Regions from separate parts of the Halobacillus sp. SY10 genome, predicted to be linked through region 1. Evidence: a T-box and tRNA genes for the amino acid it is inferred to sense, from the RefSeq annotation. Region 1 holds a T-box; the other holds one or more tRNA genes.
What was found. The T-box of region 1 lies ahead of tyrS (tyrosine--tRNA ligase). A T-box ahead of a tRNA ligase gene usually reads a tRNA of that ligase, here a tRNA-Tyr.
Positions count from the first base shown of each region.

Region 2: it has a tRNA-Tyr gene. The T-box ahead of tyrS (tyrosine--tRNA ligase) is inferred to sense a tRNA for this amino acid. The anticodon was not compared.

Region 1 covers NZ_CP174345.1:3,103,787-3,108,199, reverse strand. Annotated here, with positions in the region: gene ACJA3J_RS15960 (transglycosylase domain-containing protein) at 1-1,428, opposite strand, end outside; T-box leader at 1,549-1,756, shown strand; gene tyrS (tyrosine--tRNA ligase) at 1,847-3,115, shown strand; gene rpsD (30S ribosomal protein S4) at 3,276-3,878, opposite strand.
Region 2 covers NZ_CP174345.1:169,956-174,368, reverse strand. Annotated here, with positions in the region: gene ACJA3J_RS01015 (aspartyl-phosphate phosphatase Spo0E family protein) at 31-225, shown strand; gene rocF (arginase) at 236-1,138, opposite strand; tRNA gene ACJA3J_RS01005 (tRNA-Ala) at 1,484-1,556, opposite strand; tRNA gene ACJA3J_RS01000 (tRNA-Gly) at 1,560-1,634, opposite strand; tRNA gene ACJA3J_RS00995 (tRNA-Lys) at 1,651-1,723, opposite strand; tRNA gene ACJA3J_RS00990 (tRNA-Gln) at 1,904-1,978, opposite strand; tRNA gene ACJA3J_RS00985 (tRNA-Tyr) at 2,088-2,173, opposite strand; tRNA gene ACJA3J_RS00980 (tRNA-Thr) at 2,190-2,265, opposite strand; tRNA gene ACJA3J_RS00975 (tRNA-Val) at 2,278-2,353, opposite strand; tRNA gene ACJA3J_RS00970 (tRNA-Glu) at 2,360-2,434, opposite strand; tRNA gene ACJA3J_RS00965 (tRNA-Thr) at 2,456-2,527, opposite strand; tRNA gene ACJA3J_RS00960 (tRNA-Asn) at 2,531-2,605, opposite strand; rRNA gene rrf (5S ribosomal RNA) at 2,649-2,762, opposite strand; rRNA gene ACJA3J_RS00950 (23S ribosomal RNA) at 2,854-4,413, opposite strand, start outside.

The sequences.
Region 1 (4,413 bases):
CTGAGCTGCCCCCATGTCAAAACTCGGTCCATATACAAGGAGCGGCTTCATTGTACTACCGTTCGAGCGGCGGGCTTGGGTTGCGTGGTTGAGATTTTCTTCTTCAAAATCATATCCACCGATGAAACCGTGAATTTTACCTGTAGAGTTTTCGATAATCATACTCCCCAGCTGAAGAGGAGAGTCAACCTTTTCTTCCTGCCCATCACTGTTCAAGACCGTTTCTTGCCCCCAAGGCCAGTTTCCTTCCGTATAGGAATCTCTCACTTTCTGCATGGCGTCATAGACTTCTTTGTCTAGTGTTGTATGAATCTGGTAACCACCGGAAGAAAGTTCACGCTCTGCCATAGTGTTATATTCCTCACGTAAGGCTTCATCTTCTGAGAGGTCTTTTTCTGTATGACCGTTCTGCTTCATCAAGTGATCTTTTATTAAGTCTTTTGCTCTTTTGTGCACTTCCTGGTTAATGGCAGGATAAGTACCTAGAACAGTAGCTTTTGGATCTGTTAATGTTTCTTCATTGATTTGGAACTTCATCGCCTCATCATACTCTGCCTGAGTGATGTACCCGGCCTCATGCATACGTTCCAGAACTTCGTGCATGCGGTCGATTCCCGCTTCTAAATTTTCAGGTTCTTTAATAGATCCGTCATTATAGAAAGGGGTATATCCGAACGGGGATTGAGGCAATCCTGCAATATAAGCGGATTGTGCTAGAGTTAAGTCTTTGGCATCAACACCGAAAAGGCCTTGAGCGGCAGTTTGTACGCCTGCCACATTTTGTCCATTCGCATTTCTGCCAAAAGGTACGATGTTTAAGTAGGCTTCCAGAATCTCATCTTTATCTAAGAATCTTTCAATTCTCAAAGCCAGCAGCATTTCCTTGGCTTTACGTTCAAACGATACTTCGTTCGTCAGGATTTGGTTTTTGACCAGCTGCTGGGTCAATGTACTTCCACCTGTTTTTACGGAGGAGTTGGTCACTTCTTGAACGACGGCTCGCATGACCGCTTTAGGAACCACACCTTTGTGTTCTCCGAAATATTCATCCTCTGTAGCAATCACAGCATTTCTCAAATCTTCACTGACCTGTTCCAATTGGACTTCCTCACGATAGAGATCTGACCTGACGTCTCCAATCTCTGTTTTTCCATCATTGAATAACATGGTCGAGGTCTCTGAATAGTTATAAATGGTTTCTTTCATTTGTTCTTCGCTTCTGACCTCTTCATCTTTCACAAGAGAAGCAAAATAGCCGGCGCCTACACCACCTGCGAAAAATAACCCGATAACACCGATGATGATAAAAAATAAGATGACGTTCCATACGACATCATAGGTGATCCGGCCATTTTTCTGGATGGTGCCACTCTGCCATAAAGAGCGTATATCCAGCTTTTTTCGCCCGTTTTCCGGTTTATTAGACATGATAATACCTCCTAAAAAATCCACCAATATTATAACATACCCAGGGCATATAGGATATAATTCTACCCCTGGTTTATTGCTTTTTGGATTGTGTTGTGATAAATATATACGTAGATGAATATATGTGCGTTGAAGGACTGGAGTAAAAAACAATTCCCTGTCTCAGAGAACCGGCGGTGGGTGAGAGCCGGTACACAGTTGTTTTTGAATTACGACCTGGAGCATTCTTCTGGTATGAATCAGAAGACGGTGAAATGCCGTTATCGATCGGAGTGGCACATCATACGTGTGTGCAACAAGGGTGGTACCGCGAGACCTCGTCCCTTTTCACAAGGGGTGAGGTCTTTTTTTGTTTTCAGAAAATTCATCTCTGAGACCTTAGCACAAGTCTACTTATAACAGATTGAGGAGTGATCCAATGGATATTTTGAAGGATTTGCAACAACGTGGTTTGATCAACCAGATGACAGACGAAGAAGGATTGAAAAAGCACCTCGAAACGGAACAGGTAACGCTTTACTGTGGGTTTGATCCGACAGCGGACAGTCTTCATATTGGGCATCTGCTTCCAGTACTTATGTTGAAAAGGTTCCAACAAGCAGGACATCGTCCTATAGCACTTGTTGGCGGCGGTACAGGCATGATCGGGGACCCGAGCGGCCGATCAAGTGAAAGACAACTGAACAGTGCAGAGGTTGTTCACGGGTACAGTGAAAGTATTAAAGAACAATTGGCGAGAATCCTGAATTTTGATGAAGGTGAAAATGCAGCGGTAGCACGTAATAACCATGAGTGGTTATCACAAATGACAATCATTGATTTCCTTCGAGATACAGGAAAACATTTTGGAATCAATTATATGTTGGCAAAAGATTCTGTAGAGTCTCGTATTGAGCAGGGAATCAGCTATACAGAATTCTCTTACATGATCTTGCAGTCTCTTGACTTCCAACAGTTGTATCAAAAAGAGAATTGCACGCTTCAAATCGGTGGAAGCGATCAGTGGGGGAACATTACCGCGGGGCTTGAATTGCTGAGACGATCTGCTGCAGGAGAAGAAGAAGTGGAAGCCTATGGTTTGACTGTTCCATTGATTACGAAAGCGGATGGATCGAAGTTCGGGAAGACAGCTGGTGGAGCGATCTGGCTAGATCCTGAGAAAACGTCCCCTTACGAATTCTATCAGTTCTGGATCAACGCGGATGATCGTGATGTGATTCGCTTCTTGAAGTATTTCACGTTCTTAAGCTTGGAAGAAATTTCAGAACTAGAAAAAGAAGTAGAAACTCAACCAGAAAAACGTGTGGCTCAACGCCGTCTAGCTGAAGAAATGACAAAGCTCGTCCATGACGAGGAAGCATTGAAACAGGCGGAGCGCATATCTGCTGCTTTATTCAGCGGAGATATCAAGACATTATCAGGTGCAGAAATTGAGCAAGGCTTCAAAGATGTTCCGACTTACAAGTCTGAAGAAAAAGAGCCACAGCTGTTGGACCTTCTTGTAAATGCTGGCATTTCCTCTTCCAAGCGTCAGGCACGTGAGGATATCGGAAATGGTGCTGTTTATATTAACGGAGAACGTAACCAAGATCTTAAACATACGATTGGTGAGGAAGATCGCATCGAGGATCGCTTTACCATTATCCGTCGCGGAAAGAAAAAGTACTTCTTGGTTAAGTTCCAATAATAAAAGTAAGAGGCAGACCACTTCGGTCTGCCTCTATGTTTATGGTGAGAATACCAGCTTTTCCGGTATTTTATTTTCTGTCCTGACAATAATAAAAACGCCTTTGAAATGTGAGTAACATTCCAAAGGCGTTTTTGTCGTAATTCTGCTAAAGCAGAGATTAACGAGAGTAGAATTCAACGATAAGAGCTTCGTTGATTTCAGAAGGAAGCTCAGAACGCTCAGGGAAACGAGTGTACGTTCCTTCACGCTTGTCTTCGTCGAAAGTAAGATATTCTGGTACGAAGTTATTAACTTCGATTGCTTCTTCTACGACGTTAAGCTTTTGAGATTTTTCACGAAGGCTGATCGCTTGACCAGGAGCTACGCGGTAAGATGGGATATCAACGCGACCGCCATCTACAGTAACGTGACCGTGAGTAACTAGCTGACGAGCTTGGTTGCGCGTACGAGCTAGACCTAGACGGTAAACAAGGTTATCCAAACGGGATTCAAGTAGGATCATGAAGTTTTCACCGTGGATCCCCTTCATGTTACCCGCTTCTTCAAACAAGCGACGGAATTGACGCTCAGTCAAACCGTACATGAAACGAAGCTTCTGCTTCTCTTGTAGTTGAAGACCGAATTCGGATAGTTTTTTACGTTGGTTTGGACCATGTTGTCCAGGAGCGTAAGGGCGCTTTTCAAGCTCCTTACCAGTTCCGCTTAAAGAAATACCATAACGACGTGATTTTTTCCAGGTTGGACCTGTATAACGTGCCATAGGAATTTCCTCCTTTTTATTTTATTTTGCATAAAATAAAAACAGTGTGTCCCTTCGATCATTGCTCATTATGTTTTCATGCACCTTCGCCCCAGCAGCAGAGAGTTACACGATGCACCTCAAATAGAGGAACAAAATGATGACAATGGTGGTTCACATAGGCTGCCATTTATTTTACACAACGAATATTGTAATCTTATTAGGGATGGAAGTCAAGGGGATCGAAATAAAAAATGATGATAGGGAATTGGTTAGATGATAATGAAAACACTGTAATCATTATATTTCACGATATTTGAAATAAGAACTCTAGGTGATAGTGAGGGGAAGGGATCCCTGAATCATCTTCAGTTCTATAATTTTCATTAATCTTATATCTTTGTAAGGTTACTTACTATTACTCCCTATTGGTCCTCTCTGTTTTGAAGAAGCGTTTTTCTCACAAAAGAAGGTACGACTTAAGGGTAAAGTTCAAAGATAGATGATTCTAACCAAAGAGAAATAGAATGATATAATAGTGAACAGTTTATAAAGA
Region 2 (4,413 bases), 1.4 Mb from region 1:
TGTAAAAAATTTCTTAGGAGGAAATTTAATATGAAGCGAGTGACCGCTTTGAAGAAAGAAATCGAAGCTTGTCGTGTGGAAATGATTCGTTTAGCCAGCCTCCATAAGTTGAGCTCGCCGGAAGTCATACGAGTGAGTGTGAAATTAGATCGCTTGTTAAATGAATATGATGAAATAACATATAAAAAACAGCAACCCACCTTACAAAAAGCGGGTTACTGCTAGAATTGTGCATTTATTTCAAGCTCTCACCAAATAGAGAACCCATCAAACCTACCGCTACGCTAGCGGTTTTATTTTTTTCATCGAGAATCGGGTTTACTTCTACGAATTCCGCAGATGTAATCATCTCTGACTGATGAAGCATCTCCATTGCTAGATGGCTCTCACGGTAGCTTAAGCCACCCATTACAGGTGTTCCTACGCCAGGAGCTTCATTAGGATCCAGACCATCAAGGTCTAAGCTTAAATGCACCCCATCGGTACGATCTTTCAAATAATCCACTGTCTCTTCCATCACTTGCGTCATGCCCATACGGTCAACTTCGTGCATCGTATAGACTTTGATGCCCTTCTCTTCAATAAGCACTCTTTCTCCTTCATCTAGAGAACGGGCTCCGATAATCACAATATTTTCTGGTTTAATCTTTGGTTCATAATCATGGATACTCGTCAGTTTCTCATGGCCGATTCCTAAGCTTACAGCAAGTGGCATCCCATGAATGTTACCGGAAGGCGAGCTGTCGGCAGTATTCAAATCGCCGTGAGCATCATACCAGATGACACCAAGGTTTTCATAATGTTTGGCAACTCCTGCAAGAGTCCCCATAGCAATACTATGATCTCCCCCAAGGACAAGTGGAAAACGTTTATTTTCTACTACTTCATCAACCGCCTTTGCAAGACGACGACTTCCCTCAGCAATTTCATTCAAGTTACGTAAATTATCTTCTTTCTCATCTGTATTTTGTTTTGGACGAGGAATCTCAATGTCCCCTAGATCTTCAATGTTATATTTCAATTGCTCTAGACGTTCAACCATACCCGCATAACGAATAGCACTTGGTCCCATATCCACGCCTCGGCGCATCTGTCCAAGGTCCATAGGTACACCGATAACTGAAAGCTGTTTATTCATCAAAGTTCCTCCTTTTTTCTCTACTATAATTGTATCCGTTTTTCCCGTTATGACTCAACTGGACATGTTTGTGCATATATATACGGGAAACAGTATGAAAACGTATGTAATCATGCATGTTTACAAGGTTTGAAACCTTTTTCCATATAATAGAAGAAGGACTGTTCATCGAGAGCAGCGTTACAAAATTCGATGAACATCAAAAACAAATGAGAATCTCAATAACTTTTAATCAATGGCTCGAAAACCATTAGAGATTTTCTTTGGGACATCAAAAAATCCTGGATGCAATAGGAAAAGAACATAAAAAACCTGACATCAACTGTTGATGTCAGGTTCATAGAGTGGAGCCTAGCGGGATCGAACCGCTGACCTCCTGCGTGCAAAGCAGGCGCTCTCCCAGCTGAGCTAAGGCCCCGTATGGAGCGGGAGACGGGATTCGAACCCGCGACCCCCACCTTGGCAAGGTGGTGTTCTACCACTGAACTACTCCCGCATATGAAAATGAAAGATGAGCCATGAAGGATTCGAACCTTCGACCCTCTGATTAAAAGTCAGATGCTCTACCAGCTGAGCTAATGGCTCGTATGAAAAATAATGCTCATTATTTTATAAGCAGTGTGCTCGTCACGTTGATAGATTTATCGGTGAAGCATACGCTCCTCGCAAAGCCTACAATGAAGAAAATTCAATGATGATTACGGCTTCTCTACCAGCTGAGCTAATGACTCATATAATAATATCCAGTATAACATCTTAAGAAAATGGCTGGGCCAGCTGGATTCGAACCAGCGCATGACGGTACCAAAAACCGTTGCCTTACCGCTTGGCTATGGCCCAACAGTTACAAAAATAGTATTTACCATCTAAAGATCATTATACAAGAAATGTTTATTTTCATAAAAAATAGCTGATCATGGATGTCAGCCGTTATAGTCAATGAAATAAATGGTGGAGGGAGTAGGACTCGAACCTACGAACCCGATGGGAGCGGATTTACAGTCCGCCGCGTTTGGCCAACTTCGCTATCCCTCCACTTTGACTAAATAAGTGGTGCCGGCCAGAGGACTTGAACCCCCAACCTACTGATTACAAATCAGTTGCTCTGCCAGTTGAGCTAGGCCGGCTTATGAATTTAATGGTGGAGGATGCAGGGTTCGAACCTGCGACCCCTTGCTTGTAAGGCAAGTGCTCTCCCAGCTGAGCTAATCCTCCGATAAGTGGTGACCCGTACGGGATTCGAACCCGTGTTACCGCCGTGAAAGGGCGGTGTCTTAACCACTTGACCAACGGGCCATGTGTTTGATCGTTTCTCAGAGCTTCCAGCCGGATTTGAACCGGCGACCCCTTCCTTACCATGGAAGTGCTCTACCACTGAGCTATGGAAGCAAGTGGCTCCAACGGTAGGATTCGAACCTACGACCGATCGGTTAACAGCCGATTGCTCTACCACTGAGCTACGTTGGAATAATGTTCATTCATCAAAAGCATTAATAAGGAAAGAGAATCAATGTGGCGGCGTCCTACTCTCACGGGGGTAAACCCGACTACCATCGGCGCTGAAGAGCTTAACTGCTGTGTTCGGCATGGGAACAGGTGTGACCTCTTCGCCTTCACCACCACATCAATATAAAGTTTGAGGTGAACCCTCAAAACTGGATAAGGAAACATCTTGTTTGAAAAAGGACGATCTTTTCACGAATGATTTTCATCAGATAGATAAGTCATCGATCCATTAGTATCCGTCAGCTCCACGTGTCACCACGCTTCCACCTCGGACCTATCAACCTCATCGTCTCTGAGGGATCTTATTTGCTTAAAGCAAAGGGAAATCTCATCTCAAGGGGGGCTTCATGCTTAGATGCTTTCAGCACTTATCCCGACCACACGTAGCTACCCAGCGATGCTCCTGGCGGAACAACTGGTACACCAGCGGTGTGTCCATCCCGGTCCTCTCGTACTAAGGACAGCTCCTTTCAAATTTCCAACGCCCACGACGGATAGGGACCGAACTGTCTCACGACGTTCTGAACCCAGCTCGCGTACCGCTTTAATGGGCGAACAGCCCAACCCTTGGGACCGACTACAGCCCCAGGATGCGATGAGCCGACATCGAGGTGCCAAACCTCCCCGTCGATGTGGACTCTTGGGGGAGATAAGCCTGTTATCCCCGGGGTAGCTTTTATCCGTTGAGCGACGGCCCTTCCATGCGGAACCGCCGGATCACTAAGCCCGACTTTCGTCCCTGCTCGACTTGTAGGTCTCGCAGTCAAGCTCCCTTGTGCCTTTACACTCTGCGAATGATTTCCAACCATTCTGAGGGAACCTTTGGGCGCCTCCGTTACCTTTTGGGAGGCGACCGCCCCAGTCAAACTGCCCACCTGACACTGTCTCCGGACCGGATCACGGTCCTGGGTTAGAATGTCCGTACAGCCAGGGTAGTATCCCACCAGCGCCTCCACCGAAGCTAGCGCTCCGGCTTCTAAGGCTCCTACCTATCCTGTACAAGCTGTACCAACATTCAATATCAGGCTACAGTAAAGCTCCACGGGGTCTTTCCGTCCTGTCGCGGGTAATGTGCATCTTCACACATAGTATAATTTCACCGGGTCTCTCGTTGAGACAGTGCCCAAGTCGTTGCACCTTTCGTGCGGGTCGGAACTTACCCGACAAGGAATTTCGCTACCTTAGGACCGTTATAGTTACGGCCGCCGTTTACTGGGGCTTCGGTTCAACGCTTCGCATAAGCTAACGCATCCCCTTAACCTTCCAGCACCGGGCAGGTGTCAGCCCCTATACTTCGCCTTACGGCTTCGCAGAGACCTGTGTTTTTGGTAAACAGTCGCTTGGGCCTTTTCACTGCGGCTCCTCGGCAGAGGAGCACCCCTTCTCCCGAAGTTACGGGGTCATTTTGCCGAGTTCCTTAACGAGAGTTCTCCCGCTCACCTTAGGATCCTCTCCTCGCCTACCTGTGTCGGTTTGCGGTACGGGCACCTCTTTCCTCACTAGAGGATTTTCTTGGCAGTGTGAACTCAGGAGCTTCGGTACTCTATTTCCCTCCCCATCACAGCTTGACGTTGCCGGACGGATTTGCCTATCCGACCGTCTCACTGCTTGGACGCGCACATCCAGTGGCGCGCTCTCCTTATCCTCCTGCGTCCCCCCGTCGTTCAAACGGAAAGGAGGTGGTACAGGAATATCAACCTGTTGTCCATCGCCTACGCCTTTCGGCCTCGGCTTAGGTCCCGACTAACCCTGAGAGGACGAGCCTTCCT